2 regions of the Streptomyces sp. NPDC025793 genome follow, and region 2 is predicted to be linked to the other one. Evidence: riboswitches for the same ligand, from Rfam matches in the RefSeq annotation. Region 2 holds a riboswitch; the other holds the start of a gene.

Region 1 (11,829 bases), on a different contig from region 2:
ACCGCCACGTACTCGGCCCAGCCGCCCGACATGGGGTGGCCGACGACCCGGGTGATCCCGCTCGGCCCGCTGCCGTCGGCGGCCGGCTGCACCACCAGCCCCGCGATGTCCTTGCCGGGGCGGTCACCGGGGCGGGGCTTTTCCAGCTTGAAGGTCTCGCCGCGGTTCACGGAGAACGCCTCGACCCTCACCAGCGCCTCGTCGGGGCGCGGTGTGGGCTCGGTGACGTCGGCGAGCACGACGGGCTCGGCGGGGTCTCCGGTCGGCACAAAGGCTTTCATCGGTGTCGTCCTCCTCGTCGGCCTGCGGCACCATCGGCCGGTGCGGCGGTGGGTGCGGCCTCGGGGACCATCTGACCGGTCCGGGCACCGGAGCGGCCAACAACCGGACCCACCGGGCGACAACACCGCGTTGTCGCCTATGGTCAGCGGCATGGATCTCGACCTCGCCCTGGTCCGCGCCTTCGTCACCACCGCCGGGACGCTGCACTTCGGGCGCGCCGCCGAGGAACTGCACACCAGCCAGCAGGCGTTGTCCAAGCGCGTGGCCCGGCTGGAGGAGCTGCTCGGTGTGCGGCTCTTCGAGCGCCAGGGCGGAGTCCGGCTCAGCGAGGCGGGCGGGCGGTTCCTGCCGGGCGCGCGCGAGGCGCTCGCGGCCGGCGAGCGCGCCGTCGCGGCCGTGACCGGCGCGGGAGCGGCCGTGCGGATCGACATCTGGGGGCATCTGTACGCGCCGATGCGCACCGTCGCCGCCGCCGTCCGGGCGGACGGCCCGGTGCGGTGGGAGCCGGGTCCGGGACGTGACTGGCCGTCGGTCGCCCGGGCCCTGGTGCGCGGTGACGCGGACCTCGGCTTCGGCCGCGTGCATCCGCTGCCCGGGGGACGGGACGCGGGACTGACCCAGCGGCTGGTACGGCTGGAGCCCGTCGACGTGGTGCTCGGCCCGTCCCATCCGCTGGCCGGCGCCGACGCGCTGCGCCCCGTCGACCTGCGCGACAGCGCGCTGTGGAGCCCGGCCGAACTGAGCCGCCTGGACTTCCTGTGCCGATTCGCCGACGAGTTCCGCATCACGCGCCGGCACGACGGCCCCAACCTGGGCCTCGATCACCTCCTCCAGCACGTCCGCGCCGACCGCGAGGGCTTCACCCTCTTCCCCGCCGACGCGCCGCTGCCGGACCACTCGGGAGTGCGCGCCATCCCGCTGGTCGATCCGACCCCGCTGTACGCGTGGTCGCTGGCCTGGCACGACGCCTACCGTCACCCGCTGCTCGACACCCTGCTGCGGGGCTTCGCCGAAACCGGCCGCGCCCGTCGCTGGCTGGAGTACGCCCCGGGCCGCGACTGGCTCCCCGACGTCGACCACGCGAAACTGGCGGCGCGCTAGCCGGTCGGCAACTCACGGCTCACGTCGCACAGTTCATGGCTCACAGCACCTCGGGAGAATGCGGGAGCAGCCGCAGGGCATGCAGGGCCACCGAGAGTTCCGCGACCGCGCGGGGGTCCTGGAGGGAACGGCCGGTCAACTCCTCCAGGCGGCGCAGCCGGTAGCGGACGGTGTTGCGGTGGCAGAACAGCTGCCGCGCCGCGTCGGCCGCCGAGCCCCCGGCCGCGTACCACTGCTCCAGGGTCGCCAGCAGTCTGCCGCGTTCCTCGTCGGGCAGGGCCAGTACACGCGCGAAGACCGTCCGTGCGATCCGGGCGGCCTCGTCCACGGACGCGGCCACCAGCAGGGCGACCGGGCTGTCGTCGAACCGTACGACGCCCCCGGCCTCCCGCGGTACCCGGGCCGGCGCGAGGCGGGCCGTCCGCAGGGCCCTGGGGGTGTCCCGCAGGGCGCGGTACGCGGGACTGACGCCCACCCGGGCCGCGGCGACACCGCCGAGGACGCGCAGGGCGGCCTCCTCGCCGTCCGGGCCGCGCACGGCCATGATGCCGACCTGAAGGTCGGGCAGCAGCCGCCAGGCGGAACGGATCCGCTCCGCGAGCAGCCGGGGCTCGATGCCGGGCAGCGCCTCATGGCCCGGCACGGGGACAGCGGCCGCCACGACCACGAAGGGGCCCTCGGCCGGCAGGCCGAGCGCGTCGGCGGCTTCCCAGAGCGTGGTGCGGTCGGTCAGCATGCCCGTGAACAGGGCCTCGACCAGCACGGAGCGCTCGCGGTCGCGTTGCAGCAGCAGTTCCGCGGCAGTTTCGCGGTAGGCGTCGCTGGCCGCCGCCGCGAGGCCCTCGTTCACCCACCACGCCGCGAGGGCCACGAGGATGTCGGTGGTGACGGCGTCAGCGGCCCGGGCGGCGGACGCCAGCTCGGACCACAGGAACTCCGAGCCGACCCGGTAGGCGTGCAGCAACTCCCCCAGCGGTGCTCCCTCGCGCGCCGCTCTGCGGCCCGTCTCCTGCGCCGGCGCCATGCCGGCCGCACAGCCGTGGGCCAGCTGCCCGAAGACCAGCTCGGTGTTGCGCCGGCAACTGGCGGTCAACTCCTCGAAGGCGACGGGACCTTCGCCACCGTAGTAGCCGACCTCGGCGCGGATACGGCGGGCCATGCGGGCGCCCAGCTCGTGCGCGCGGCCGAGCAGCGCGGCCGCGACGGGGGCGATCTCGGCGGGTGAAGGCGGTGTGCGGCTCATGACCGGCAGGTTACAAACGGGCCTCGGCGTGCGCGAAGGCGATGTGCGCGGGGACAACGGGGCCGTCGTGCCGCTGTGCGCGGGCACATGGTCCGCGGGGCGGGGGCTACGACGATGTCCGCAACGTTACCGGCCGGTACCGGAGTTGTGCATCCGCCGTCCCGTCTCCCCAGGAGCAACCGTGCCCAGAGCCGCATCGCCGAACACGCACCGCAGCCATCGCGCACCGCGCACGACAGCCGCCGAGGACCCGCGCACCGCACGGGCCGCCCGCGGCGCGAAGGCGCTCGTGCGCTGGACGTCCGCCCTCGCCGGTGGAGTACTCCTCGCGACCGCCTCCACCACCACCGTCGCCCTCGCCGCGCCCTCGACGGGCGGCGCCTATGTGGCGCTCGGGGACTCGTACGCCGCCGGCGCCGGCATCCCCGCCCAGTCCGCGGGCCTGTGCATGCGCTCCGACCACGACTACGGCCGGCTCGTCGCCGCGTCCCTGGGCCCGAGCACGTACCGGGACGTGACCTGCGCGGGCGCGAAGGCCAGTGCGCTCACCACGGCCCAGACGGATGCCGGAGCGGTGGTCAACGGCCCCCAACTGGACGCCGTCACGCCGGACACCGCCCTGGTCACGCTCACCGTCGCGGGCGACAACCTCGGCACGTCGGACTTCGGCTTCGGGGACGTCGCCGCCACCTGCTCCGCCCTGTCCGTGACCGACCCGCTCGGTACCCCCTGCCGCGACCACTACGAGAACACCCTCGACGCGCGTGTGGACGCCGCGGCGGCGCAGCTCGGCAGCGCCCTGCGGCTGATCCGTGCGCGGGCCCCGCGGGCCAGGGTGCTGGTCGTCGGCTATCCGGCGGTGCTGCCCGACGACCCCGCGGAGTGTCTCGGCAGGTTGCCGGTGACGACCGGGGACATCGCGTACCTGCGGTCCGTGCTGGGCGGTCTCGACGACGCGGTCGCGGCCACCGCCCGGGCCGGCGGCGCCACGTACGTGGACACGCTCACCCCGACCCGGGGCCACGACAGCTGTTCCGCCACGCCCTGGATCGAGGGACTGTTCCCCGCCTCGCCCACCCTGCCGCTGCATCCGAACGCCACCGGGGAACGCGCGATGGCGGACGCCGTCCTGGGCGCGCTCGGCGCCTGATCCGGCTGGTACGGCCGACGTCACTTCTCCCGGTGCTGGCCCCGGATCCTCGCGGCCACCTCGTTCTGTTCCGTCTCCCACCAAGGGCGTACCCGCTCGGCCTCGGGAGACGGAGCCCGATGGGCGTGCTCCGCGGCGGGGGCGGGCACGACGGCGGGGGTGAGTTCCGCGTCCAGGCGGCGGTCCAGGGCGGCGTTCTGGACCCGTTCCGCGCGCGCCCACTGGTAGAGGAGGGCCAGCAGGAAGGGCAGGGCGACCAGCTCGGCGATGCTCAGCATCGCGCCGCCGCCGATCTGCTGGTCGTGCTGGACGTCCGGGGACCAGGTCGGCGCGTGGTGCAGGTACCAGGCGCCCGCGATCAGCGTGCCGTGCGTCATCACCACGACGCCCGGGATCGCGTCGACGATGCCGTCCAGGAAGACCAGGGCGGCCCGTACCGGGTGGGTGCACCAGCGGGGCAGCGTCTGCTCGTGGGTCAGCATCGGTACGACGAAGAGGCAGCCGGCCACGAGCAGGTGGAGGTACATCAGCTCGTGCAGCCAGCCCACGCCCAGGGCGGTGGCGAAGTACGGCGTGAAGTACACCGTCAGTTCCGTGGCGAGCACGAGGGCGGTGCTGATGAAGGGGAAGGTGAGCACGCGCACCAGGCGGCCCGACATCACCCGGCGCACCCGCCCGGCGGCGTCCTCCGGCAGGGCCTCGACGGCGAGCCGCAGCGGGTCGCCGAGGGCGAGGCCGAGCGGGGCGACGAGGTCCAGCAGCACGTTCTGCACGGCGGCCGGCCAGAACAGCACATGGTCGTAGACGGCCAGCGCGGACATCGTGGCCACCACCAGCGCGCCCAGGCCGAGCAGCACGAACGCGGCCACGCGGACCGGTGGCCAGGGCTCGCCCCGCGCACGCAGCCGCGCGAGGCCCCAGCCGTAGAGCGCGCCCAGGGCGACGACCAGCAGCAGGGCGGGGATGTCCAGCTGCCAGGTGGACAGCAGACGTCCTGTGGTCAGCTCGGGGAGCTGGCCGGCCGACAGTGCGGTCGGCGCGTGGCCATCCATGCGGAACGTCCTCCTTTGGCTCGGTACGAGGGCCTCGGCGCCGAAGAGTCCGGCTCGGGTCCACCACGGGACGGTAGTCCCCGGCGGCCCGCGGCCCGGCATCGGGGTGCGGCACGCCGGGGTGAACGGCGTGGATCAGGCCAGACCGAACCAGCCCAGGACCGTCTGGACGAGGAGGATCGTCGACATGGCGGCGACGCCCACGACCACGGCGGTGGCGGCGACGCGGTAGCGCGGGCCGTTGGCGGCCGGGCCGAGGACCGAGCGGCGGTTGGTCAGCACCAGGAGGTAGACCAGGACGATCGGGCTGATCAGGCCCTGGAGGACCTGGGTGCCGATCAGCAGCTGGATGACGTCGACCGGGGTCATCGCGACCACAGCGCCCAGCACGATCTGGGCGGTGAACAGGCCGAGGAAGAGCGGGGCGTCCCGGAAGCTGCGGGAGACGGAGCGCTCCACGCCGGCGGCCTCTCCTATGGCGTAGCTCGCCGACAGCGGGACGACGGCACCGGCCAGGGCGGAGGCGCCGAGCAGACCGAGCGCGAACAGCAGCTCGGCGTTGCGGCCCGCGACCGGCTTGAGGGCCTCGGCGGCCTGGGCGGCCGAGTCCAGCGGGCCGGTGCCGCCGATGGCGGAGGCGGTGGCGATGATGATGGTCAGGCTGATGACGCAGGCGAAGACGGCGCCCAGGATGGCATCGGCGCGGATCAGCGGGTAGTCGGCGGGCTTGGCACCCCGGTCGACGACGCCCGCGGCGGCGTAGAACTGCATGTACGGGCTGACCGTCGTGCCGATCAGGGCGACCGCCAGCAGGATGAAGGCCTTGTTCGGCTCCATGTGCGGCACGACGAGGTGATGGCCGACCGCGCCCCAGTCGGGGTGGCCGAGGATCATGGCGACCGGGTAGGCGAAGAAGGCCAGCGACATGATCAGGAAGATGCGTTCGGCCCAGTGGTAGGAGCCGAACAGCACCAGCGCCCACAGCAGGACCGCGGCCGGCGGGATGACCGCCCACTTGGGGACGCCGAGGAGCTCGAAGGCGGCACCGATGCCGGCGAACTCGCTCACCACCAGGCCGGTGTTGGCGAGCAGCAGGCAGAACACGGCGAGCGCGGTCAGGCGGAGGCTGAACTGCTCGCGGATCAGGGCGCCGAGGCCCTTGCCCGTGTAGGCGCCGAGGCGGACGGCCATCTCCTGCACCATCACCAGGGCGACGGTGACGAGCACCATGAAGAACAGGGTGCCGTAGGTGAACTGGGAGCCCGCCGAGGCGTAGGTGGCGATGCCGGCGGCGTCGTTGCCCGCGTTCGCGGCGACCAGTCCGGGTCCGGCGACCGCCGCAATCATGGTGATGCGCCGCCAGCCGGTCCGGCGCGCGGGCGCGGTGGCCTGCGGTGCCTCGGTGGCGGTGTCGAGGTCGCGGGTCACTGCAGGAACCTCCGGAAGTGCAGCCGCCCGCGTTCGGGCAGCATCGCGTCGAGCAGGTCGTCGGCCAGGATCCGGCCGAGTGGGCGGTCGCTGTCGTCGACCACCAGGAGTGAGGAGGCGCGGGCCGCGACCAGGTGGTCGGCGGCCTCGGCCAGGGAGGTGTCGGCGCGGACGGTGTCCGGCGGGCCGAACTGGGCTCGCCAGGTGACGAGGTCGGTTATGGGGGTGGTGTCCTCGGCCACCGCCAGGTCGAACAGCGGGAGGTCGCACAGCAGCCGGTCCGTGCCGTCCACGACGGCGATCGCGTCGATCTCCGTCCGGTGCTCGTGCTGCTCGGCCAGCCGGCCGCGCACCTCGGCGACGGTCTCGTCCGGCCGAGCGGTGATCAGCAGCGTGGTCATGGCACCGCCCGCCGTGCCCTCCCGGTGGGTGAGCAGCCGGCGCAGTTCGGCCGCCTCGTCCTTGGGCATCCGGGTCAGCAGGGCCTCGCGCTCCTCGCGGGTGAGGTCGCGCAGGGCGTCGGTGGCCTCGTCGGGCTCCATCTCGTCGACCAGGCGGGCGGCGTGTTCCGGCTGGGCCTCGCGCAGCAGGTTCTGCAGCTCGGCGGGTTCCATCTCCTCCAGCGCGTCGGCGGCCTGCTCCGGTTCCAGCCAGCCGAGCAGCTGTTGGCGTTCGGCGCGGCCGAGGTCTTCGAGGATGTCGGCGAGGTCGGCCGGGCGCAGCCGGTGCAGGGCGGCCCGGGAGGCGCGCAGCCGGACCTCGGGCGGGCCCTCGGTGGCCTGCTCGGCGAAGGGGGCTATGGCCTGCCAGTCCAGCACCCGCTCCGGGGTGGGGCGGGCCTGCCAGCGGCGCGGGCCGAGCCGGCGCAGCAGGGTGGGCAGCGAGACGTCCACACCGACGAGGACGACCTGGTCGACCAGGGGCGTGAGATACAGGTCGGCGGCGCGGGTGACCTGGACGCCGTCGACGTCGACGAGCTGGTGGTCGAGCACGTCCTTGGCGAGCAGCGCCTCGCCGGGACGGCGGACGAAGTCGCGCAGGTCGACGCGGGCGGTGCGCAGCCGTACGTGCCCGGCGTGCACCTTGCCGAGGGCGTCGGCGGGCACGAAGGTGTGGCGCCGGCCGATGCGCAGGATGAGCCCGGTCACCGGCGGGTAGGAGTCGGTGCCGTAGAGCCGGGCGACGACGTCGACGATGCGGCCGACCTCGTCGCCGGACTGGTTGGTGGCCGGTCCGCCGATCAGTCCGGCGAGGGAGACCAGCGAGGTACGGACCGCCTTGGACGTGGTGGCACGGCGCTCCAGGTTGACCCGGCGGTCGCGCAGGCGGGCCGAGGTGGACATGAGCAGAGTGTGGGCAGCCAAGATGAACACCCCCTTGCCCCGGTGTGACGGGGCTACGGGCGGCCCGTGGCAGCGCACGACTTCCCCGCACCCGGGCACCGGGCACGCCGGGCGCACACCGGCGCACGGCCTGCCGGCCGGGTGAACCGGTCGGGGTCAGGGAAGAAGAGGCTGCTGCGGGCCGCGGAAGGACGGCGCGGACAACACGAAGAAGGGCCGACTATGGCCCGGACTACTGTCCATGTCGCCTCCTCCCGGTCACGGCCGCGCTGAGAGTGTCGCGGTCCTGTGGCGGAGGGCAGCCGGAGCCGGCTCGGCCCGGCACACCCCTTCTCGTCAGAGCTTTGGCACTCCACGGCGTGATCCCCGTACGGGGAAGCCACTTGGGGTCACCCCTTGGGCCGGGGAGACCTGTCCTGATCCGGAGCGTCTCTCGACGGGTGGGATCAGTGGCCTGTGTCCGTGAAGACGCCTCACCGAACGAGGTGCCTTTCGTTTGTCCGCACCAACGATACGCGTGCCGCAACCCGCCTTCCGCACCCATGACCGGCCCTTGACCTGCACACAACGGAACGGAAACCGGCGTCAGTACACATCCCGCACATACCGCTTGTCGGCGCCCAGCTGTTTCACGTAGGCGGCGGCCTCGGCCTCGGCCAGGCCGCCGTGCACGACGGCGATCTCACGCAGGGCCCGGTCGACGTCCTTGGCCATGCGGGAGGCGTCGCCGCAGACGTAGAAGTGGGCGCCGTCCCGGAGCCAGGACCACAGCAGCGGGCCGTGTTCGCGCATCCGGTCCTGGACGTAGACCTTGGCGCGCTGGTCCCGCGAGAAGGCGGTGTCGAGGCGGGTGAGCGTGCCCTCGGCGAGGAACCCGGTCAGCTCCTGCTCGTAGTAGAAGTCCGTCGCCCGGTGCTGTTCGCCGAAGAACAGCCAGTTGGGGGCGCGATGGCCGCGGGCCCGCCGCTCCTCCAGGAAGCCGATGAAGGGCGCGACGCCCGTGCCGGGGCCCACCATCACGGCCGGGGTGGCGGGGTCGGCGGGCGGGCGGAAGTGCGGTGCCCGCTGGACCCGGACCGGCACGGGGGTGCCGGGCTCGGCGTCCGCGAGGAACGGGGAGCACACGCCCTGGCGGGGACGCCCGTCCGGGTTCTCGTACCGGACCACGGAGACCGTCAGGGACACCAGGTGGGGGTCGGTCAGAGGGCTGGACGATATGGAGTACAGCCGGGGTTGCAGCCGCCCCAGCACGTCGGCCCATTCCTGCGCCCCGGCCCGGACGCCGAACTCGGCGACGACGTCGACGGCCTGGCGCCCCCAGGACCACTGCGCCAACTCGCCCTTGTTGTCGGGCCGGAGCAGCTTGCGCAGCTCACGCGGGTCGCGGGTGCGGTCGGCGGCGAAGCGCAGCAGGTCGGGGGTGACCCGGGTGATGTCCAGGTGCCGGAGCAGGGCTTCGGCGAACGGCACCTCTCCGGCGTGCTTGACCTGTACGGCCGTGTCCGCGTCGACTCCGGTGACGGCGAGCCATTCGGTCATCAGCTCCGGCCGGTTGACCGGCTGTACGGACAGGGCGTCCCCGGCCTCGTAGAGGAGGGGGGCGTCGCTGTCGCGGGTGTCGAAGGTGAACCGCCGGACCTCCTTGCCGGCGCCGGGCAGGCTGAGCAGGCGGTTGCCGGTGAGGCGGGCGGTGACGGGGGTGGGGCGGCTCGACCGGGGCGCGGCCTGCGGGGCGGCAGGGCTCGCGGGCGCGGCGGAGGGCGGCTGCTCGGCGGTGCTCAGCGCGGCGAGTATCTGGTCGAGCCAGGCCCCGGCCGCGCTCTCGTAGTCCGGTTCGCAGTCGATGCGCGGTGCCAGCCGCGTCGCGTCCAGCTCCGCCATGCGCCGGTCGAGGCGCCGGCCGTGGCCGCAGAAGTCGTCGTAGGAGGAGTCGCCGAAGGCCAGGACGGCGTACCGCCTGCCGTCGAGGCGTGGTGCGTCGGGCGCGGCGAGGGCGTCCCAGAAGCCGGCGCCGTTGTCCGGGGCGTCGCCGTCGCCGAAGGTGCTGGTGATGAGCAGCAGGTCGGCGTCCGAGGGCAGGGCGGCGGGGTCCGCCTCCTCCATGGGCAGCAGGGCGGCGCGGTGCCCGTCCGCGGTGACCCGCTGCGCGGCCTCGGAGGCGAACTCCTCGGCGTTCCCGGTCTGCGACGCCCACAGGATCACCACCTGGCGGCGGGCAGCGTGCGGTGCTGCCGCGGACGGGGGCGTCGCCGCGGTCGTCCTGGAGTACATGCCGGCCAGGACGCCGTTGACCCACAGGGCGTGCTCCGGGCTGAAGGGGGCGTCCGGCGGCAGGACCGGGACGCCCGGGGCGCCGGACGGGATGCCCGCCAGGAAGCCGGTCAGATACCGGCGTTCGTGTGCGGCGAGGACCGGCGGAGGCGGCGCGGGCTCCAGCCCGAACGGGGCGGGGACGGACACCGTGGACGCCTCTGGGACGACAGCCGGGGCTGCCACCGGCACCGGGGACCGCACCGTCACCGCGGTGGCGACCTTGGTCAGCGCCACGGCACACATCTTGAACTCGGGCTGGAACGACAGCGGGTCGACGGCGTCGCTGGTCACCGCGTTGACGCTCAGGTACTCCCCGAACAGGTCGTTCCAGTGGAACGGCGCGAAGCAGCAGCCGGGCCGTACCCGGTCGGTGACGACGGCGGGCAGCACGGCCCGCCCGCGCCGCGAGGCGACCTCCACCGAGTCTCCGTCGGCGAGGCCCAGGCGATCCGCGTCCTCGGGGTGCACCTCCACGAACGGGCCGGGGTCGAGTTTGTTCAGCTTGGCCACCTTCGCCGTCTTGGTCAGCGTGTGCCACTGGTGCGGGAGCCGGCCGGTGTTGAGCACGAACGGGTAGTCGTCGTCGGGCATTTCGGCCGCCGGGACGTGCGGGCGGGCGTGGAAGACCGCGCGGCCGCTCGCCGTGGGGAAGGTCGGCGCGCCGCCCGCGCCGACATAGCGGACGGGATTGCGGTCGGGCCCCTCGGGCGTGGCCGCCGGCCACTGCACGGGCGTGGTCCGCAGCCGCTCGTAGCTCACCCCGCGCAGGTCCCAGCCGGTCACCGGGTTCCAGGCCCGCTTGATCTCCTCGAAGATCTCCTCCGCGCTGTCGTACGCGAAGCCCTTCTCGTACCCCATCTCCCGGGCCACGGCGGCGATGATCCGCCAGTCCGCGGTCGCCTCGCCGGGCGGGTCGGCGGCCGGGCGGGCGAGGGTCAGGTTGCGCTCGCTGTTGATCAGGACGCCCTCGGTCTCGGTCCACAGCGCGCCGGGCAGGACGACGTCGGCGTAGGCGTTCGTCTCCGTCTCGGCGAACACGTCCTGGGTGACGACGAATTCGGCGGCTTCCAGGCCCTCGATGACCGTCTTGCGGTTGGCTACGGAGGCGACCGGGTTGGTGCAGATGATCCAGCAGGCCCTGATGTCCCCGTCGGCCATCTTCCGGAACATCTCGACCGTGCCCTTGCCGACCCCGTCGGCGCGCAGAGCGCCCGGCTCCAGCTGCCACAGCTCCTCGACGAAGGCCCGGTCGGCGTCGGCGAGCACGGAGCGCTGGCCGGGCAGTCCCGGTCCCATGTAGCCCATCTCCCGGCCGCCCATGGCGTTGGGCTGGCCGGTCAGCGAGAAGGGGCCGGAGCCCGGGCGGCATATCGCGCCGGTGGCGAGGTGCAGGTTGACCAGGGCGTTGGTGTTCCAGGTGCCGTGGGTGGACTGGTTCAGGCCCATCGTCCAGCAGCTCGTCCACTCCCCCGCCTCGCCGATCAGCCGGGCCGCCTCGCGCAGGTGCTCCTCCGGGATGCCGGTGATCTCGGCGACGGCGGCGGGCGGGTAGTCGGCCAGGAAGCCGGGCATCGCCTCCCAGCCCTCGGTGTGCGCGGCGATGAAGGCGGGGTCGGTGTGGCCGTTCTCGTGCAGCAGGTGCAGCAGTCCGTTGAGCAGCGCCAGATCGGTGCCGGGTCTGATCTGGAGGAACAGGTCGGCCTTGGCGGCGGTGGCGGTGCGCCGCGGGTCGACGACGATCAGCTTGGCGCCCGCCGACTTCACGCGGTCCATCATCCGCAGGAAGAGGATGGGGTGGCAGTCGGCCATGTTGGAGCCGATGACGAGGAAGACGTCGGCCCGGTCGAGGTCCTGGTAGGAGCCGGGCGGTCCGTCCGCGCCCAGCGACAGTTTGTAACCGGTGCCGGCGCCGGCCAT
Region 2 (11,829 bases):
AGCCGCCGCCGAAGCTCATCATGCCGTTCCAGACCAGGCCGATCATGCCGGAGGGCAGTTCCACCTTCCAGAACCGCATCCAGCGGGTGAAGCCGAACGACCGTGAGAGCTCGTCGAGTTCGCGGGGCAGGGAGGTGAGGGAGTAGTAGAAGCTGAACGTCATGTTCCACGCCTGCGAGGTGAAGATCGCGAAGACCGACGCGCACTCCAGGCCCAGCATCGAACCGGGGAACAGGGCCACGAACCCGGTCACCGCCACGGTCAGGAAGGCGAGGACGGGGACCGACTGGAGGATGTCCAGAGCCGGGATGAGGATGCGCTCCAGACGGCGGGACTTGGCGGCGGTGTAGGCGTAGACGAAGGTGAAGACGGTGGACAGGGCCAGCGCGAGGAACATGCGCAGCAGGGAACGGGCGGCGTCGTAGGGCAGCTCACCGACGCTGGTGTCTACATGCGCGGACCGGCTGGTGGAGAAGGAGACCGTGGTCCCCTTCCCGCCCCTGAGCGTGACGTACAGCAGCACCAGCACGGCGGCGGCGACGACGATGTCCACCCAGGAGAAGCGGGACATGCGACCGGCGAACCGTGCGGAGAACGACGACCGTGCGGCGGGTGTGGGCGTGGGTGTGCTCGTCCGGAACGACATCACAGAACCTCCGATCACACTCTGGCGCCGGGGGCCGCTTGGGCGGTGTCAAGGCCGACGGATCCATGTCACACGCCATGGGCGGGCCGCTCGGGCAGGGCAAGAGCGCGACGAGAAAGCAGGTGGTGAGAGTGGGGATGGCTGCTGCGGGGCGCGGGGCGCGGGGTGCGCGGTCGCAGCGTTCCGTCGCGGCCGGGCTGCTCGTGGGGGCGGCGGGGCCGTGGGGCAGACGGAAGTGATCAGACACTGCCCGTGAGGCAGCCGGGACTGGGTGGGTCGATGTCCACGGGAGCCTCCGTTCGGTCAGGTCGTTCCGGTCATGAAGAGGGCCGCACTGACCTTGCGTACGGCAGGGGCAGGCGGGCGCCGGAAGGCAGTGTGCCGCGTCATTGCATTGATGTGCAAATAGCGACAGGGATCGGTGCGGCGTTGACCACCCGCCGCTCATCGTCGAGCGTGGGTGGGGCGGAGGGCTGTGCAGTTTGACGTAACGGTGCCGGTCGGTCGCCTGTGAAGGCAGGCTGAAAGCCGACGGTCACGGCTGGGTGATCCGAGAGAGCGTTGCCCTTGTTGCGTCGATGTGCAAATATGGCGTTGTCAGCCTGGTCGTGATCCATGCCGGAGTGTCGTGGGGTGACCGCACCCGGGCGATCGGCCAGTGGACCGCGCGGGTCTTGCCCCGCGCCCGGATCGGAAGGGGGTGGACATGGACAGCAGTCACAGTCCCGGTCATAGTCCGGCCCCATGTCCGGACTCCCTCCCGCGCTCCTGACCAGACTCGTTCCGTCGCCCGGCGGGCGGTCACCGAGGGCGTCGAAGGGGTCCCTCCCGTTCCGCTGAGCGCCTTGCGAGTCAACGTCCTTGAAACGCAAGACAGTTGAAGGCCGTGGCGTATCTGCTGCCGCTCTGCCGATTCCGGCTGCCCTGACCGCTGTGCCGGCCACCGCCCGACTTCCACGAAGGAGGACACCGCCATGGGCCTCCCCATATGCCTCACTCCCACTCCCTGCCCGTCCGGCCAGACCTGCCGGCGCGTCCAGCTGACCCTGGACGACGGTGTCGAACGCACGTACCTGCTCGACCTCCTCGCCTGCGCGGGGGGTCGATGCGGGACCTACGAGCCGCGCGTCCACCTGGCCCACATCCTGGCCCAGCAGGGTCATCGCCCGGACTGGCTCGCCGGGTTCACCGGGCTTCCGTCGGCTGCCGCACGGCGTATCGCTGACGTCGCGGCGCATCCCTGACGCGCTGACTCGTACACCGTCCATGCCCTGCCCGGCATGCTGCCCGGCACCCCTGTCTCGCCCATGCGCACCTGACGGCCGGCAGGGCACGCCCTGAACGCACTCCAGTGGAGACGACCGCTCATGTCCGTATTCGCTCACCACCCGCTGCGCCACCCCGGCACGCGTGCGCACGGTGCCCGGCAGTCCGTGCGTGCCCTCCTCGCCGGCATCGTCCGTCGTATCGCCGACAGCCCGCTGGAGCAGCCCGCCCTCCACGCGCTCGACACCGCGGCTCGCCCGATGGTGGCCGGTGTCGCCCGGCAGCGGCCGCACGCCCATTGGCACTTGGCGGTCGGCCCGGACGGCGGGCGGCACCTCGAAGCGGCCTGGCACAGCCGTCACTGACGTCACCGACCACTGACCGGAGGTTCGGCATGATCACCGCAGTCGACCACATCCAGCTGGCCGCTCCGCTGGGCAGCGAGGAGTTACTGCGCGCCTTCTACGTCGATGCGCTCGGACTCGTCGAAGTCCCCAGGCCGGCCCGCCTCGCGACCCGCGGAGGCTGCTGGTTCAGCGACGACGACCAGCGCGTGCAACTCCACTTGGGCATCGAGACTCCGTACCGGGCCTCCGCGCGGGCCCACCCCGGTCTGCGGGTCGAGGCCATCGAGTCGCTCGCCGCTCGCCTCGAAGCCTTCGGCGCCCTGGTGATCTGGGACGACACCCTCCCCGCCACCGCCGCTTCTACAGCCAGGACCCGGTCGGCAACCGCCTCGAATTCCTCCAGCCCACCGATGGGGGAAATGCCGGTCAGTAGTAGCCGCGCATGAGGGCGGTGGCCCATTCGGGCTGGGTGACCGAGCCCTGGGGACCGAACTCGGCCATGTAGGGCTTGATGTCGAGGACGGGAGTGCCGTCCACCGCGTCCAGGCCCTGGACGTGCAGATCGAGTCCGTCGACCTTGATCAGCCGGCAGCGGGACACACCGAGCCGGTTGGGGCGGTTCTTGCCGCGCTGGGCGAAGATGCCGACCTGGGGCCAGTCGGTGTTGCCGCGGGGATGGCGGGCGCCGGACTCGATCTTCTCCACCGGAACCCGGTCGAAGTGGTAGACGACCTCCAGATGGGAGAAGTCGTCCAGGCCGGCCACTGCGTCGAGGCCGAAGCGGGTGGCGTCCAGGCGGATGACGGCCGTCTCCCCGCCCCAGTCGTCGTCCCGGACCTCTGCCCGGCCGCCGGCCACCCGGCCCACCGGAACGGAGACCACCTCGGCGGGAGTGCTGTGCTCGGGCATGTGTCGCGCCTTTCGTCAATGCGTCGGGGAGCGCCGGGCGGGATGGACGTCGACCCGCGGACGGCTCACCGTATCGATCGCTACTCCGTGTCGGAGTGCGGTCCGTGAGGGCTGTGATCGCCATTACATGCGTGATCGGCTGCTGGTCAAGACTCCGCCAAGAACTTGCGTTCATGCGCAAGAAGAGGGATACACTCGTCGAGGTTTAGAAAGGGCACCTCGTTCGGTGAGGCGTCTTCACGGACACAGGCCACTGACCCCACGACGTCGAGAGACGCCCAGGGTCAGGACAGGTCTCCCCGGCCTAAGGGGTGACCCCAAGTGGCTTCCCCAGTGAGGGGATTACGCCGTGGAGTGCCAAAGCTCTGACGAGTTGGGGTGACCGGCCGTTCGGGCTGGGTTGCTCCTTGCCGAGTCGTTGCTGACGCGCACAGGTCGCGTCCCCGGCCGGAAGGAGGCGAGAGACATGGACTGCAATAGCAGTAGTCCGGGCCATAGTCGGCCCCAGTCCCGCTTGTCCTCGCATTCTTCCGGCACGCGGTAACCATCTCCCCTGCGCGGATTCGTTCCGCGTCCCGTATCCCGTGCGGCCCTGCGCCGTGACGGGCCGCCGTCCTGCGCGCTCGCGCAGGGGGGATGGCTTCCGTGCGCCCCCTACCTCCCCCTTTTGGGGGGATTCGGGAGGTATGTCATGACCACCGTGACCGAGACCACTCCGCGCACCGCGGTCCTCGACGACGCCCACGTCGGCGACATCCGCGGCGCGCTCGGCACCATCAAGCTCGACGACACCGCACCCCGCACCGGCCTGTCCGCCAAGCTCAAGACGCTGCTGGCGATAGTCGGCCCCGGACTGATCGTCATGGTCGGCGACAACGACGCCGGCGCCTTCGCCACCTACGGCCAGGCCGGCCAGAACTACGGCACCCACCTGCTGTGGACCCTGCTCCTGCTCGTCCCCGTCCTGTACGTCAACCAGGAGATGGTGCTGCGCCTGGGCGCCGTCACCGGCGTCGGGCACGCCCGCCTCATCCTGGAGCGGTTCGGCAAGTTCTGGGGCGCGTTCAGCGTCATCGACCTGTTCCTGCTCAACGCGCTCACCCTGGTGACCGAGTTCATCGGCATCACCCTGGCCTCCGGATACCTGGGCCTGCCGAAGGTGGCCGCCGTGGTCCTGGCCGCGGGCGTCATCATCGCGTCGGCGTTCACCGGATCCTTCCAGCGGTTCGAGCGGGTGGCGATGACGCTGTGCGCGGCCTCGCTGCTGCTCGTGCCGATCTACTTCATGATCCACCCCTCGACCGGTCAGATGGCGCGGGACTTCGTGGTGCCGAACATGCCCGGCGGCACCGGCCAGCTGTCCACTGTCATGCTGCTGATCATCGGCATCGTCGGCACGACGGTCGCGCCGTGGCAGCTGTTCTTCCAGCAGTCGTACGTGATCGACAAGCGGATCACCCCGCGCTTCATGAAGTACGAGAAGGCCGACCTGGTCATCGGCATCGTGATCGTGGTCATCGGGGCAGCGGCGATGATGGGCTTCACTGCCGCCGCGTTCGCCGGCACGCATGGGTTCGGGCAGTTCACCGACACCGCCGGCGTCGCGACCGGTCTGGAGCACAAGGCCGGCAAGCTGGCGGGCGTCCTTTTCGCCATCGCGCTGCTGGACGCCTCGATCATCGGCGCGTTCGCGGTCTCGCTGTCCACCGCCTACGCCATCGGTGACGTGCTGGGCATGAAGCACTCCCTGCACCGCGGGGTGGGCGGCGCGAAAGGCTTCTACGCCGTCTACGCCGGACTCGTCGCGGCCGCCGCAGCCATCGTGCTGATCCCCGGCTCCCCGCTGGGCCTGCTCACCGAGGGCGTACAGACCCTCGCCGGGGCCCTGCTGCCGTCGGCGTCGGTGTTCCTGCTGCTGCTGTGCAACGACAAGGCCGTGCTCGGCCCGTGGGTGAACGGCCCGAAGACCAACGCGTTCACCTCGGCCGTGGTCGGGGTCCTGGTCGCCCTGTCGATCATCCTGACCGCCTCGGTCCTGTTCCCGGACATCTCCTCCGGCGCGATCCTCGACATCATGGCCGCGTGCGGCGTCGTCGGGGTGCTGGCCGCCGGCTACGCCTTCACCCGCCGCCGTACGGGTACGAAGGAGGACCCGGTCGACCGGACCGGCAAGGACGAGTGGCGGATGCCGCCGCTGGAAACCCTGACCCGGCCGGCCATGTCCACGGCCCGCAAGATCGGCATGGGCGCGCTGCGGACCTACCTGCTCATCGCGATGGTCCTGGTCGTCATCAAGATCGTCGAGGTCGCGCTCAGCCAGTGAGCGGCGCTCGTAAGAAGCAGACGTCCTGGGGTGGCCGCCCGGCACCCCAGGACAGCCCGGTCACCTGAAACGCCAGCCCTCTCACCGGAGGCCGTACGTCGTGCTCGTCGCTCTCGACCACGTTCAGCTCGCCGCACCGCCCGCCAGCGAGGACCGTCTGCGGGCCTTCTACGTCGACGCCCTGGGCCTGGTCGAAATCCCCAAGCCGCCGGTCCTGGCCGCGCGGGGCGGCGCCTGGTTCGCGACCGCCGACGGAACCGTCCAGCTCCACCTGGGTATCGAGGCTCCCTTCCGGCCCGCGACCAAGGCCCACCCAGGGCTCCGGGTACGGGACATCGACGCGTTCGCCGAGCGGCTCGCCGCCCACGGTGTGCCGGTGACCTGGGACGACAACCTGCCCGGCCACCGCCGCTTCTACAGCACCGACCCTGTTGGCAACCGCCTGGAGTTCCTCGAACCCCTCGCCTGACCATCACCAGACCCGCAGCCCATAGCCCGGAATCCTGTGACCGGAAGATGAAGGAGGTGCCTCGTGCACGCCCTGACGACCGTCGACTTCCTGACCCGGCTCGCCACCGGGGTGGCCTGCGGCGCGCTGGTCGGCGTCGAGCGGCAGTGGCGCGCCCGGATGGCCGGCCTGCGCACCAACGCTCTGGTCGCCGCCGGCGCCACCCTGTTCGTCCTGTACAGCGAGGCCGTCGGTGATGCGGGCAGCCCCACCAGGGTCGCCTCGTACGTCGTGTCCGGGATCGGTTTCCTGGGTGGCGGGGTGATCCTGCGGGACGGCGCCGGGGTGCGGGGCCTGAACACCGCCGCCACCCTGTGGTGCTCGGCCGCCGTCGGGGTGCTGGCCGCCTCCGGCAAGCTGAACCTGGCCGTCCTCGGCACGGTGGCGGTCTTGGCCGTCCACCTGGTGCTGCGGCCCGCCGGCCGGCTGCTGGACCGGGCCCCGGCCGCCGGCACCGACCCCGACGCCACCGTCCGCGCCACCGTGCACCTGGTGTGCGAGCGCAAGGCCGAGACCCACCTGCGCGCCCTGTTGCTCCAGACCCTGACCGCCTCCGGGCTCGCCCCCACGGGGCTGCGCGCCCGCCGTGAGGGGGAGGCCGCCAGCCTGCGCGCGACCGTCACGATCAGCGGTGATGTCGCCGCCGCGCTGGAGCAGGTCATCTCCCGTCTGTCGCTGGAGCCGGGCGTGAGCGACCTGCACTGGCACATGGACGACGAGGACTCCGAGCGGGAACGGCCCCGGGCGCTGGCCTGACCTCCCAGGGCAGCGCCCCCGCCACGCAGCCCGGAAACGGGGCCTTGCGGCCCCGGGACAACGGCCTGATGACAGGGCAGCATGAGATTCGGAAGGGAGAAGAGCGTGTCATGAGGACCATGCCTCACCCGCGCACGGGCGAAGGGGCCGCCTTGCTAGGCGTGCTCACGCTGGTCGTGCTGGAGGTGACCGCGCTGGCGACCGCGCCGGCCCGGGACCGGCCGCTCGTCAGCGGGGTGCTCATCGGCGCGGCCACCGCCGCGTTCGTTGTCGCGGCGGCCCTGTGGCACAGTCACCGCAACGCCGTCCGCCAGGCCCGGCATCACCTGTCGGGGACGATCGACGAGTCGTGGTTCACCGCCCGCACGCTGGACGGCTTCCCCATGGAGGCCGTACGCCCGTATTTGCTCGGCAGGGACGCGCCCGCTCTCAACGACCTGTACACGGCGTGGATCTTCGCCACCCACGGTCAGGATGCCCAGTGGATCGAAAGCCACCTCGATCTTCCCGCCGACGTCAGCCGTCTCCTGGCCGAGGCTGCCCGCCAGCGTCACTGACAGGCCGGGACGCGAGGTCAGGAGCCGCCGAGCCGGATCGCCTTCACGAGCAGCAGTAGGGCGCTGAGGATCAGATAGCCACGCAGGGCCGTCATGCCCAGCCGGGTGCCTGCGGACCAGCGCACCGGCCGTAGGAGCGCCAGGGGCGGCATGCGCCAGGCGAGTTTCTCGGCCTGTGACATCACCGGCACCGGTCGTGCGGGCGCGCGGCGTCGGCCGGCGCGGAGCGCGGCAGCGGCGGCGATCAGACCCGTGCCCAGCGTGATCGCCAGCCAGATCGTGAGCCGGGTGACGTTGACCGTCGGGAAGAGCGTGGTGGCCATCAGCGTGCCGGAGAGCATCAGCAGGACGGCGATGATGACGGTGGCGAGGATGTTCAGCCAGCGCGGGTTGACCCAGGGGCCGAGCACTTCGGTGTCGTTGCACAACAGGAGCAGGAACACGCTCGCCGAAGGCAGCAGCAGCCCGGCCAGCGCCTGTACAGCCTCCGTGATCAGGCCGAGTGGCGCGCCCGGGATGAGGACGACGGCGGCCGCGAGAAGGACCAGCAGGCTGTAGGAGGCGTAGAACTGCTTGGCCTCGCCGAAGCTGCGGTGCAGGGAGTGGCGCAGGTTGAAGACGTCGCCGAAGGCGTAGCTGGTGGCCAGGGTGACGGCGGCCGCTCCGATGATGCTGGCGTCCAGCAGGACGATTGCGAACAGCACGCCCAGCACGGTGTCGTGGCGGGCCAGGGCGTCGGCGACTCCGCCGGCGTCGGTGAAGTGGCCTTGGGCGGCCGTACCCCGGGCCGCGAAGTCGGCGACCATCACCAACGCGGCGGCGCCCGCGACGACCACGAGGGAGCCGATCACCGTATCGGCGCGCTCGTAGCCGATGAAGCGGGGAGTGATGCGCTTGTCGATCACGTTGGACTGCTGGAAGAACAGCTGCCACGGAGCGACAGTGGTCCCGACGATCGCGATCACCAGCAGGACGGCCTCGCCGCTGACGCCGCCCTGGATGCCGGGCACCACGAAGTCGTGTGCCGCCCGGCCCCATCGCGGCTGGGACATGAAGGTCAGGGGGATCAGCAGCAGGCTGGCGCCGATGAAGGCGAACATCGCGCGCTCCCAGCGGCGGAAGGAACCGCTGGCGGTTACGGCGATCAGCAGGACGGCGGCCACCGGGACGACGACGTACCGCGAGGCTCCGAGGTGTTCCGCGGCCAGGGAGATGCCGATGAACTCGGTCACGATGGTGAGGAAGTTGAGCAGGAAGAGGTCGCCGACGCTGAACCAGCCCCAGAACCGGCCGAACCGCTCGGTGATCAGGCGTGCGTGGCCGACGCCGGTGACCGCGCCCAGTCGTACGACCATCTCCTGGTTGACGATCAGGACCGGGATGAGCAGGAGCAGGACCCACAGGAGCGAGTAGCCGTAGTTCTGGCCCGCCTGCGCGTACGTGGCGACGCCGCCCGCGTCGTTGTCGCCGACCATCACGATGATGCCCGGGCCGACGATGGCCAGCAGGGTCAGCAGCCGGGCCTTGACGCCGGGGCGCTCCTCGACGCGTTCGCGGGGGACACGGCCGAAGGCGCCCTCGATCTGGCCGAGATGGGCCTCGTCGAGCACGGCGCCGCGCCGTGCCGGCCGGGACGGTGGTGCGGCGGGAGGGGCGGACGGTTTCCGAGCGGGAGCTTCGGCTGGGCGCTCGTGAGGCTGCTTGGGCCGGGCCCTCGGCTCCGGTGTTTCCGGGGCGCGCTTGCCCTCCGCTGGACGAGGCTGCCCTGGCGGGGGAGGCGTCGCCGGTTCGGTGGGGCGCTCGGTACGGCGCTCAGGCGCGGGACGCTCCGGGCCGGATCGAGCCGGAGGTTCGGGGCGGCCTGGTGTGCCGGTGGGCCGGTCGTCCTTGCCGTTGGGCCGCCGGTCGTCCGGGCTCATGACGCGGGAGGCGTGTTGTGCGGGGACGGGGCGAGGCCGGGTTCCTCCAAGTGGCGGGCCGGGTGGGGGGCCGGCTCGCGGCGGCGCCAGTCCTCGGGAATGACCGTCTCCAGGACGTCGTCGACCGTGATGACGCCCAGAATGCGGTCCTCGTCGTCGACCACCGGGACGGTGAGCAGGTTGTAGTCGGTCATGAGCAGGGCGACGTCCTCGACATCGGTGTCCGGCCCGGCCCGGACCGGATCACGGTCCGCCACCTCGTCCAGCCGCACGGCAGGATCCGCCTGCAACAGCTCCACCAGGGTGACCACGCCGAGCAGCCGCTGCCCCTCCCCGACCAGATACACACTGGTCAGCGCCTGGGGTTGCAGGGCGCGCGCCGCTCCTGCCGCCCGCAGCGCCTGCGCGACGGTGCTGGTGCCCGTCATGGCGAGGACGTCGAGCGCCATCAGCCCGCCGGCGCTGGAGGGGTTGAACCCCATCAGGGTCAGCACCTTGGTGCGCTGCCCGGCGGGGAGCGCGTCCAGGACGGGCTGGCGCCGGCTCTGCGGCAGGTCGTTGATCGCGTCCGCGGCATCGTCGGCGCGCATCCGGGCGAGGACCTGGGCGATCTCGACGTCGCTGCGTTCGCCCAGCAGGCGCGTCTGTGAGTCCGGCTCCAGTTCTTCGAACACGTCGGCCTCGAGTTCGGGGTCGGCGTGGACGGTCTGCAGGATCTCGTGCGACTCGGTTCGGCTCGCGTCCTCCAGCAGATCAGCGAGGTCCGCGGGCTTCAGTCGTCCGAGGCGGGCGAAGGGCCCGCGAACCCGGGCGGAGCGGGCATGGCCGATCAACGGCTCGAAGGACTTCCAGTCCCGCCAGTCGGGCCGGGCGGCACGATCCTTGAAGAGACTCCACGCGTGCGGCGGCCTCCGCGTGTCCAGACAGGTCAGGACCCACTGGTCCAGGCGCTGTTCCAGCTCGATGTCGTACGCCCGGACCAGTTCGACATCGGCCACGTCGATGACCCGGTGGCCCAGTACGTCCGCCCGCAGCAGCACCTCGCCCTCGCGCCGCTCGAAGTGGCGCAGGTCCACCCGCGGGCTCGCCAGCGTGATCTTCTCGGCGTCCAGGTCGGCGACCTGTTCGGCGGGCAGGAAGACCTCGCGCCCGCCCACCCGTGCGACCAGCCCGGTGACCAGCGGATAATCCCGTCCCCGTAGCCGCACGATGACGTCGGCGAGCCGCCCCACCACCTCGCCGTCGCCCCCGACCACCGGCCGACGGAGAAGCTGAGCGAGACGTAGGACGCGATCCACACCTCCACGCTAGGCGTATATCAGTCAATTGGTACGGAAAGGATGGGGCTGTGTCAGGGGGCCAGTAGGTCTTTACAGGTATTTCTGGGCGCCCGGTTCCAGGGTGAGTCTGGCGTCGTCGCGGTCGTAGTCGTACAGCTCGGCGTAGCGGCCCCAGTCGACGGCGGTCTCCAGCTGGCTGCGGGCGTCCTCGGCGGAGAAGCCGCGGCGCAGGAGGTCGAGGAAGAAGCCCTCGCGCAGGGTGTGGCCGTCGGTGGCGGTCAGAGCCTGGACGATCGCGCGGACCAGCGGGGCGTGTTTGGCCACGTGGCGGGCGAAGAGCTGCTTGCTGGTGAGGATGTCGGCGGCGACGAACTCCCGTCCGGCGTCGGTGATGGCGATGTCGGCGCCGTCGACCTGGGCCAGCTGGAGCATGACGGCGGTGTCGACCAGGGGCAGCAGGTCGTCGATCTCGAAGCTGAGCTCGTCGGAGATCTCCGCCAGGCCGTCCCTGCCGCCGCGGGCGACGAGGATTTCGAGCAGACCGGCGAGCCCGCCGACGCTGACGTCCGGCAGCGGGGTGTTGGTCGGCGTCGGCGCGGGACGGGCGGCTGCCACGGCAGGGGCGGCCTCGACGGCTGCCGCGGCGGCTTCCTCGCGGCCGGTGAGGATGTCGTAGACGGTGTCGACGATGGACTCGAAGCGGGGGCTGTTGCGGTCGCGGGGCCGGGGAAGATCGACCCGGAGTTCGGCCTGGATGCGGCCGGGGTTGGAGGACAGCACCAGGATGCGGTCGGCGAGCAGTACCGCTTCCTCGATGTTGTGGGTGACGATCAGGATCGACTTCACCGGGGCCTCGTGCCCCTCCCACAGGCCGACCAGTTCGTTGCGCAGGTTTTCCGCGGTGAGCACGTCCAGGGCGGAGAAGGGCTCGTCCATCAGCAGCGCGTCCGGTTCCACGACGATGCCGCGGGCGAAGCCGACGCGCTGGCGCATGCCGCCGGACAGTTCCTTGGGGTAGGCGGACTCGAAGCCGTCGAGGCCGATCAGGTCGATCGCCTTCAACGCGCGCTCGCGGCGCTCGTCCTCCGCGACGCCCTGGGCCTTCAGGCCGAGTTCGACGTTCTGCTGCACGGTCAGCCACGGCAGCAGGGCGAAGGACTGGAAGACCATCGCCACCCCGGGATTGGCGCCGGTCAGCGGGGTGCCGCGGTAGGAGACGGTGCCGGTGGAGGGGGCGATCAGCCCGGCCACGCAGCGCAGCAGGGTCGACTTCCCGGAGCCGGACTTGCCGAGCAGGGCGACGATCTCGCCCTCGGCC

The links. A riboswitch is a leader RNA that binds a small molecule or an ion and turns the genes downstream of it on or off. The one in region 2 is predicted to bind magnesium.
Region 1: it holds a riboswitch for magnesium, as region 2 does, so the genes downstream of both, ACZ4MF_RS19515 (magnesium transporter MgtE N-terminal domain-containing protein) here and ACZ4MF_RS40910 (NRAMP family divalent metal transporter) in region 2, are expected to answer to the same signal.

What each region holds. Positions count from the first base shown of each region.
Region 1 is NZ_JBVHMR010000009.1:123,852-135,680, forward strand. Features, by position in the region: gene ACZ4MF_RS19485 (zinc-binding dehydrogenase) at 1-281, opposite strand, end outside; gene ACZ4MF_RS19490 (LysR family transcriptional regulator) at 433-1,383, shown strand; gene ACZ4MF_RS19495 (PucR family transcriptional regulator) at 1,424-2,626, opposite strand; gene ACZ4MF_RS19500 (SGNH/GDSL hydrolase family protein) at 2,808-3,776, shown strand; gene ACZ4MF_RS19505 (cytochrome c oxidase assembly protein) at 3,797-4,828, opposite strand; gene ACZ4MF_RS19510 (NRAMP family divalent metal transporter) at 4,964-6,256, opposite strand; gene ACZ4MF_RS19515 (magnesium transporter MgtE N-terminal domain-containing protein) at 6,253-7,599, opposite strand; M-box (ykoK) riboswitch at 7,920-8,091, opposite strand; gene ACZ4MF_RS19520 (molybdopterin-dependent oxidoreductase) at 8,185-11,829, opposite strand, start outside.
Region 2 is NZ_JBVHMR010000043.1:35,248-47,076, reverse strand. Features, by position in the region: gene ACZ4MF_RS40935 (ABC transporter permease) at 1-571, opposite strand, end outside; gene ACZ4MF_RS40930 (hypothetical protein) at 1,621-1,890, shown strand; gene ACZ4MF_RS40925 (hypothetical protein) at 2,014-2,277, shown strand; partial or broken gene ACZ4MF_RS40920 (VOC family protein) at 2,307-2,692, shown strand; gene ACZ4MF_RS40915 (SAM-dependent methyltransferase) at 2,686-3,168, opposite strand; M-box (ykoK) riboswitch at 3,380-3,553, shown strand; gene ACZ4MF_RS40910 (NRAMP family divalent metal transporter) at 3,860-5,491, shown strand; gene ACZ4MF_RS40905 (VOC family protein) at 5,592-5,960, shown strand; gene ACZ4MF_RS40900 (MgtC/SapB family protein) at 6,024-6,755, shown strand; gene ACZ4MF_RS40895 (hypothetical protein) at 6,866-7,312, shown strand; gene ACZ4MF_RS40890 (NRAMP family divalent metal transporter) at 7,330-8,922, opposite strand; gene ACZ4MF_RS40885 (magnesium transporter MgtE N-terminal domain-containing protein) at 9,228-10,529, opposite strand; gene ACZ4MF_RS40880 (ABC transporter ATP-binding protein) at 10,602-11,829, opposite strand, start outside.